Regions from separate parts of the Priestia sp. TGN 0903 genome, predicted to be linked through region 2. Evidence: a T-box and tRNA genes for the amino acid it is inferred to sense, from the RefSeq annotation. Region 2 holds a T-box; the other holds one or more tRNA genes.
The links. The T-box of region 2 lies ahead of ACRPLY_RS18265 (valine--tRNA ligase). A T-box ahead of a tRNA ligase gene usually reads a tRNA of that ligase, here a tRNA-Val.

Region 1: it has a tRNA-Val gene. The T-box ahead of ACRPLY_RS18265 (valine--tRNA ligase) is inferred to sense a tRNA for this amino acid. The anticodon was not compared.

Annotation. Positions count from the first base shown of each region.
Region 1 is NZ_JBOZGL010000011.1:14,923-19,351, reverse strand. It holds gene ACRPLY_RS24235 (hypothetical protein) at 1-104, opposite strand, end outside; gene ACRPLY_RS24230 (copper homeostasis protein CutC) at 234-863, opposite strand; gene ACRPLY_RS24225 (DEAD/DEAH box helicase) at 928-2,373, opposite strand; tRNA gene ACRPLY_RS24220 (tRNA-Val) at 2,542-2,613, opposite strand; gene ACRPLY_RS24215 (DsbA family protein) at 2,744-2,875, shown strand; gene ACRPLY_RS24210 (arylamine N-acetyltransferase family protein) at 2,948-3,703, shown strand; gene ACRPLY_RS24205 (Lrp/AsnC family transcriptional regulator) at 3,731-4,180, opposite strand; gene ACRPLY_RS24200 (YitT family protein) at 4,353-4,429, shown strand, end outside.
Region 2 is NZ_JBOZGL010000005.1:146,254-150,682, reverse strand. It holds gene spoVID (stage VI sporulation protein D) at 1-510, shown strand, start outside; gene ysxE (spore coat protein YsxE) at 588-1,637, shown strand; gene ACRPLY_RS18270 (hypothetical protein) at 1,649-1,846, opposite strand; T-box leader at 2,077-2,321, shown strand; gene ACRPLY_RS18265 (valine--tRNA ligase) at 2,404-4,429, shown strand, end outside.

The DNA.
Region 1 (4,429 bases), on a different contig from region 2:
CGCTTTCCGCGGGCGGGCGCTGAGCCTCCTCGTCGCTTGTGCTCCTGCGGGGTCTCATCTATTCCGCTGTTCCCGCAGGAGTCTTCGCCTTGCCCTCCAATCACCTGCTAGAAGGAACGAAACACATAAAACTATATTTACCATCACAAAAAAACGAACCACCAATCAAACATGTTGATTAGTGGTTCGTTTTTCACTTTGACTAACATACTTTTGTCCCAGCCTCTTTTTATTTAACCCGATAAATCTCCTACAATTTTTGTTCCGTGTAATTCAGTCGCCTGTGTGTCTTTTATAACCCGATCTGCGTTGCCTTCATGAATTCCTCCGCCGGGCAAAATAATAAGACGGTCATTGGCGTATGTGATCAGTTCTCGGATCACCTGCAAGTTTTGCAAAGCAGACCCTTTCCCACCTTTGGTCAAAATGCGGTCTGCTCCCATTTCACTAAGTATATCAATGGCTTTGTATTTATCATTAATCTCATCAAATGCCATATGAAACGTAACGCTTAAAGGACGAGCTTCTGCTATTAATTCTTTAGTGCGTCCGTGATCGATTTCATTTTTTTCTGTTAATATGCCGAATACTACTCCGTTTACTCCAAGGTCTTTACATGCTTTAACGTCTTTTTTCATAATTTGAAATTCTGCTTCCGAATATACAAAGTTCCCGCTTCTTGGGCGAATAATCACGTTGATATCTGTATCAAGATGTTCACTTGCATGTTGAATGGTGCCGTAACTTGGCGTAGTGCCTCCTTGACTGAGATTGTCACACAATTCAATGCGGTCTGCTCCTAGCTTTTCCGCTTTTTTTGCCTGCTCATACCCTTCTACACACGCTTCTTTTATGTACTTCATACTCTCAACTCCTTTATTGGCTGTATAAATAAAGCCCATCTTTAAAAAGATGGACTTCCCTTTATTATTTAATCGCTTTATGAACTTTTAATTTCTTTCCTTTAATTGTTTTGTTTTTCATTGCTTGCAACACTTTGGGACCTTTTCCATTCAGAATCTCTACATACGAGACATTTTCTTGAATCGTAATAATTCCAATATCGTCTGCGGTTACTCCGTCTAATTTTGCGATTGTTCCTACAAAATCGACCGCTCGAATTTTCTTTTTCTTTCCTCCGTTAAAATACAGCTTCATAATGTCTTTATTTAATGACTCGCTTTTATCTTTTTTAACTTCTGGACGCTCATTAATTTTTTCATTAAAAGCGAATGCTGCCTGCTGTACTTCTTCTTTAGAAGGAGGAGTAGATACTGGAATCGAAAAACCAATATATTCTTCAATTTCCGATAGCATTCTCTCTTCATAAGGCGTTACAAATGTGATAGCCTTCCCTTTTTTACCGGCACGTCCCGTTCTTCCCGTACGGTGAACGTAGCTTTCTTTTTCCAACGGAAGGTCATAGTTAATAACGTGCGTGATATTATCAATATCAATTCCTCTCGCAGCTACATCTGTTGCTACTAAATAGCGGAATTTCCCTTTTTTGAAATCATTCATAACCTCAAAACGGTCTTCTTGCACCATTGCCCCATGAATTTTATCACAAGGATATCCAAGATCATCTAAATCATCTAACAGCGTATTTACCTGCTCTTGCGTGCGGCAAAAAATGATGCAGCTGTCCGGATTTTCTACTGTAGTTACGTCTTTCAGCAGTTCAAATTTACGTTCATTTTGTACTGTTATAACAGAATGGTCAATCGTGCTTGTTGTTAATCCGTTCGCTTTGATTTCAACATCAACCGGCTTCTTCATATATTTGCGAGACAGTTCTTCAATATCTTCCGGAAGCGTAGCCGAGAAAAGCATCGTTACACGCTCACTAGGAAGATGTTGAATAATCGCTTCCACTTGGTCAATAAAACCCATATTTAGCATTTCATCTGCTTCATCAATAACCAAATAACGAATTTTCTCTAATGCCAGCGTTTCTTTTTCTATATGATCAAGCACTCGTCCAGGCGTACCTACAACAATATGTGTTTTTTGCTTTAATTCTACTTTTTGCTTTGCAAACGGTGATTTTCCGTAAACAGCTGCTGCTTTAATTCGCTTAAAACGGCCGATATTTGTAATATCTTCTTTTACCTGCGCAGCCAGCTCTCGTGTAGGTGTTAACACTAAGGCTTGGGGCTTATTTTCTTCCCAGTTAACTAATTCACACAGTGGAATGCCGAAGGAAGCCGTTTTTCCACTTCCTGTTTGAGACTTCACGACCACATCTCTTTCTTCTAGCGCAATGGGAAGCACCTTACTTTGTACTTCCGTAGGATGATTGTATTGCAGGCTAGAAAGCGCCTTAGCTACCTTGTCACTAAGACCATATTGACTAAAACTTCTTTGATTCATTTTGTACCCTCATTTATTTTAAATTAGTGATTATCTTTATCATGACCTGATGCACTATGTTTCATTATACTTTAATTCTTCTATGCGCGCTCAAGATTTAATATAGCATTGGTTTGTTAAGCCAAAGAGAAAAGCCGCTCTCTTATTAATAAGAAAACGGCTTTGGTATGAGCGATGAGGGATTCGAACCCCCGACCCCATCCCTGTCAAGGATGTATTCTCCCACTGAACTAATCGCTCGTGATATGTATTGACTATATTATAGAAAGAGTTATCCAATTTTGTCAACTATTTTTCCACAGTCCCCAAGTTGGAAGAACCGTCTTTACTTTTGATAAACTAAAAACATGCCATAAAGGAGCATGACGGGATGAAAGCACACGCTGAATTTTATTTTGATTTTGTCTGTCCACTATGTTTTCTAGCCACTAATCCTTTAAGAGAAGTCAGTAAAGAACAAAAAGCTGAGATTGAAAGAATTTGCTTCCAAAGAAACCATTAAAAAAACGCTGTTACATGAATATTCTGCTAAGCTTAAAGACAAAGAGAAATGATTCACTAAGAGGTGTATTTGATGAATATTAATTATTATTTTAGTCGGTTTTTAGCTAAGAAACCGGATAGTCCAACGTATGAAAACTTAGCTGCTTTACAGAACAAGCATATGCTTCATGTTCCGTTTGAGAACTTAGACGTTTTGTCTCAAACTCCTATTATCATTGATTTAGAACGGATCTTTCAAAAAGTAATTGTAAATTTGCGCGGAGGATTTTGCTACGAATTAAACGGTTTATTTGGCTGGCTGTTAAAAGAAAGCGGTTATGAAGTCTCGTACGTTTCAGCTACCGTCAAAAAACCCGATGGCACGTGGACCATTGAAGGAAGTCACGCTACAAACCTTGTGACAGTTAAAAATCAGTCTTATATCGTAGACGTTGGATTTGGAGATTCTGTTCGCAAGCCAATGCCTTTAAATGGCGAAGTAGTAAGAGATGTAAGCGGCTCTTATCGTATGACAAACGTTGCTGAGCATATGTATGATTTGCAGCGATGGGAAGATGATGTATGGAAAACGCTGTACCGTGTGTCTACGCTTCCTAAGAAACTGACAGACTTTACTCCCATGTGTGAGTTCAATCAAACGTCAGCTGATTCTCCGTTTGTACACAAACGCCTTGTTACGATCGCAACACCTACAGGGCGAATTACCCTCTCTGGTGAAACACTAACTGTAACAGACAGCGGAAAAAAGACGAAAAGAAACGTTTCAGAAGAAGAAGTTCCTGATATTTTGCAAAATCATTTTTATATTATTAAAGGGTTTTATTAATATGTCCTTACACAAAAAACCGGCCTCTTATGGGGTCGGTTTTTGTATAGGAGTAATCATCCTGTTTTCTACAGGCGACTTTAAAATAATTGAGGTATTCACATTTCCATAAGGAATCAGTTCATCCACGAGCATTCTAAGTCCATCCATTCCAGACACGGCTGCTTTGATAAAATAAGAAACCGGTCCCGTTACGCGATGACATTCAAGCACATCTTCATTTTGCTCAATAAAGTCTTCAAATTCCTCTGGTTTTCTTTTTAATTCGCTTACTTGAATAAACAGCTGTGTATCTCTCCCTAAAGCTTTCGGAGACACCGTAGCGCTGAAACGCTGTATCACTCCTCGTTCCTGAAGGCGCTGCAGCCTTTCTGATACGCTTGGACGGCTAAGAGCCAGCTTTTTTGATAAATCACTAATCGTCATACGCCCGTCTCTTTGCAAAATAGACAATAATTGTACATCGATTTGATCCATACAAACCTTTCCTTTCAAAATGAATATAATAAATAAAATCTTTATTCAAGTTGATAACAGAACAAGTATTATTTCCTTCATTTATACATGTGTTTTCTTTATTTAATATCCTATCATTAAAGTAGATAATTGAAAATGAAAATTCCGAAAAAACAAACAAAGGGGTTTATTTATGAAAAAAGTTTTATGGATTATTCTTGGATGTACGATTGCAAGTATTGGTGTTCTTATCTTGCGGCACTCTCACGT
Region 2 (4,429 bases):
GAAAAGCCTCCTAGTTATTTTTCATCTGTATTTAAAAAAGAATCTCGTGCTGAGCCGGTCGTGGAATATGAAGAGGAAGCATATGAACCATTTGAAGTCGAAGTGAAAAAAGAGGCACCAATCGAGGAAGAAAGAGAAGACAACGTGATTGAGCTCTTTCAGCTTCGTCAAGAGCAAGAAAGCTTCGAAGAATCGCAAGCTAGTGAATTAAATACGTATGCTGACGTTCAACAAGAGGCTGAGCAAGAAAAGGAAAAGATTATTGTTGAATTTCGGAAAGAAGAAAATGAAAGCGGCCGAAATGAAAACGCCCTTTATTTAACAAAGCTCTTTTCGCGGGAAGAAGAAGCTTTTTCAACGTGGAAGCTTTGTATTGTTCAAGACGGAGATTCGCTTGATACGATAGCAAACCGCTATAATACGAATGTACAAAACATTTTACGAGTGAATAATTTAGGAGATGAATATGAGCTGGAAGAAGGAAGCATCTTAAATATTCCCGTTCGTTAAAGTCGGAAAGAAAACAGTTTTGACGCATATAATGTCTTAACTGTTTTCTTTATTTTTTACGAGGAAGGAGAATATAGATGCAGCGGACAGTAGCAGACTACAAAGTATTGTTAAAAGAATATGACTTAGATGTTGACTTTATCGAAGACTACGGAAAAGTAAAAAAAGTCTATACAAAAACTGGCGTATTTGCGCTTAAAGAAATGGCGAATCATCAAGAGCGAAATCAGAACTTCATTCAAAAGTTGCAGAACGTGTATCAAAAAGGGTGGATGGGCTTTGTCCCTATTTATCAAACGAAGCGTTCTCAGCCCATTGTTTCAGATGAAAGCGGCTCGTATTACTTAATGCCGTGGCTCCCAAATAACCCAACCGAAGAGCGTGATATTCGATATCATAAATTATTTCAAGAGCTTGCTAAGCTTCACGGCGCTTCGGCGCAGGAAGTAGAAGTAAAAAAAGAAGATATAGAAAATCATTATACATCGATGAAAGAAACGTGGGAAAAACGTCAGGAAGAGCTGAAGCAGTACGTAGTAGAATGCGAGAAGAAAGTGTATATGTCCCCGTTTGAATTGCATTACTGTACATTTTATTATGAAATGACAAGAGCTCTTGAGTTTGGTTTTGGAAAGCTCGATCAGTGGAACGATGAAATGGAAGAAAAGGAAAAGATCCGGCTGGTTACGTCTCATGGAAAGCTATCGGCTAAACATTTTATCTATGACGAACGGGGAAATGGTTTTTTTATTAACTTTGAACATGCAAAAGATGCTTCACCGATTTATGATTTGGTCTCATTTTATTTCCGTACTCTTCGCACGTACCCAGTAACTACCTATGACAGCTATGAGTGGTTTAGTACGTATGAAAAACATTTTGCTCTCAGAGAAGAGGAAAGACTGCTTTTGCACAGTTATTTAGCGTTTCCAGAACCCTTGTATCAGTGTATCGTTCAATATAGGCAGCATAAAGAAAGTAAAACGGAGCTTGAACATATGCAGTCATTTATTCGAGCATACTGGCTGACGAAAAACATTGAACAGCTCAATATTAAAATATTTGAAGTAGATCAGCAAAAAAAAATGGCAGCGGAAGCAGCTGCACAAGCCCAAGCGAACGAATAGCGCTTGGGTTTTTAAATCCAGTCCGAATATAAAGCAACCGCTAGTATGGCAAGAAGTGCCAACAACAGTACATCAAAGGTTGTGGGGAAGAATAGTGTACGTATACCTTGAAAAATTGTTAAAGGAACAATAAACTGTCCACAAGCCGCTCCTGCTGTTTTGAGCCACCGCTGCAGCTGATACGAATTTACATTTATTCGTTTCTTCATTTGTACATGCCCCTTTCAATCCACGTGCCCAGGTTAAAGTAAGTATATGAAAAAAGAAAGAAATGGTGCCATTTTTTTGAGCGGACTTTTCATTTTATTTCCAAAATTAGCGAGTGAATGAAAAAATAAAGAGCAGAACAAAAAAATTATGAATATAATCATAAAAAAATGGAGAAGATTATTGACGATTCAACATTTTTTCATATAGTATAATTAAGAGAAATTCATACATAAATACAGTGAATAGGAAGAGTACGGGATGTTCGTCTTTCAGAGAGAGAAATCAGCTGCTGTGAGATTTCTTAAGAATGTGCACTCGGAATGTCGCCTATGAGTAGCTTTTTTGAACAGCTGCATAGCTCAGTAGAAAAAGCCGGTTAATCAACCGTTATGAAATGAAGTGTATAGGCTTATCAAACGGGATACGTCTATAAAAAAAGGTGGTACCGCGAAATCAACTCCTTTCGTCCTTTTATTAGGAAAGGAGTTTTTTTATGTTTATAAAAGCTTTACACAGTTTCTAAAGACTGAAACTTTATATTATGGAGGTATACATTATGTCTGAAAAAGAAGTGACTCTTCCAACGAAGTATGATCCAAAAGCCGTTGAAGAAAATCGTTATCAGTATTGGTTAGACGGGAAGTTTTTTGAAGCAACAAATGACCCTGAAAAAGAGCCATATACAATTGTAATTCCACCCCCAAACGTAACGGGCAAGCTGCATTTAGGCCACGCTTGGGATACAACGTTACAAGACATCTTAACGCGTATGAAGCGCATGCAAGGCTATGACGTTTTATGGCTTCCCGGCATGGACCATGCGGGGATTGCAACGCAGGCAAAAGTAGAAGAAAAGCTTCGCAGCGAAGGGAAAAGCCGCTACGATCTAGGCCGCGAAAATTTTGTAGCCGAAACGTGGAAATGGAAAGAAGAATATGCAAGCTTTATTCGCCAGCAGTGGTCGAAGCTAGGACTTGGCTTAGACTATTCACGCGAGCGCTTCACGCTTGATGAAGGCCTTTCTAAAGCAGTGCGCGAAGTATTCGTAACGCTTTACAAAAAAGGGTTAATCTATCGCGGAGAATATATTATCAACTGGGATCCAGCTACAAAAACAGCTCTTTCAGACATCGAGGTTATTTACAAAGATGTACAAGGTGCGTTTTATCATATGCGCTATCCGTTGGCAGATGGTTCTGGACATATTGAAATCGCAACAACTCGTCCTGAAACAATGCTAGGAGATACGGCTGTAGCTGTTCACCCTGAAGATGATCGCTATAAGCACTTAATCGGCAAAAAGGTTGTCCTTCCGATTGTAGGTCGTGAAATTCCAATCGTAGGCGATGATTATGTAGATATGGAATTCGGTTCTGGTGCGGTAAAAATTACGCCTGCTCATGACCCGAACGATTTTGAAATTGGAAACCGTCATAATTTAGAGCGTATTTTAGTGATGAATCAAGACGGCACGATGAATGACAAAGCAGGTAAATATGAAGGAATGGATCGTTTTGCTTGCCGTAAGCAAATTGTTAAAGACCTTCAAGAAGACGGCGTATTGTTCAACATTGAAGACCACATGCATTCAGTAGGTCACAGTGAACGAAGCGGTGCCGTTGTTGAACCTTATTTATCAACTCAGTGGTTTGTAAAAATGCAGCCGTTAGCAGATAAAGCAGTAGATCTTCAAAAACAAGAAGAAAAAGTAAACTTTGTGCCTGATCGTTTTGAAAAGACCTACTTACACTGGATGGAAAATATTCGCGACTGGTGTATTTCGCGTCAGCTTTGGTGGGGACATCGCATTCCAGCTTGGTATCATAAAGAAACTGGAGAAGTATACGTAGATCATGAGGCTCCAGCAGATATCGAAAACTGGGAACAGGATTCAGATGTATTAGACACATGGTTCAGTTCAGCGCTATGGCCGTTCTCAACAATGGGCTGGCCGGATGTGGATGCAGCTGATTTCAAACGCTACTACCCAACAAATGTGCTTGTAACGGGCTACGACATTATTTTCTTCTGGGTATCTCGTATGATTTTCCAAGGTCTTGAATTTACGGGTAAACGTCCGTTTGACGATGTACTTATTCACGGTCTTGTACGAGATGCTGAAGGTCGTAAGATGAGTAAATCACTTGGTAACGGCGTAGATCCAATGGAAGTAATTGAGAAATACGGTGCAGATTCTCTTCGCTATTTCTTATCTACAGGAAGCTCACCGGGACAAGATTTACGCTTCAGCTTTGAAAAAGTCGAAGCGACGTGGAACTTTGCAAATAAAATTTGGAATGCTTCTCGTTTTGCATTAATGAACATGGACGGCATCACATTTGAAGAGCTTGATTTATCAGGCGAAAAGTCAGTTGCGGATAAATGGATTTTAACGCGCTTAAATGAAACGATTGAGCACGTAACAAAATTAGCTGACAAATATGAATTTGGTGAAGTTGGACGCATTCTTTATAACTTTATTTGGGATGACTTCTGCGATTGGTACATTGAAATGGCTAAACTTCCTCTTTACGGAGAAGATGAAGCAGCTAAAAAGACCACTCGCTCAATTTTAGCTTATG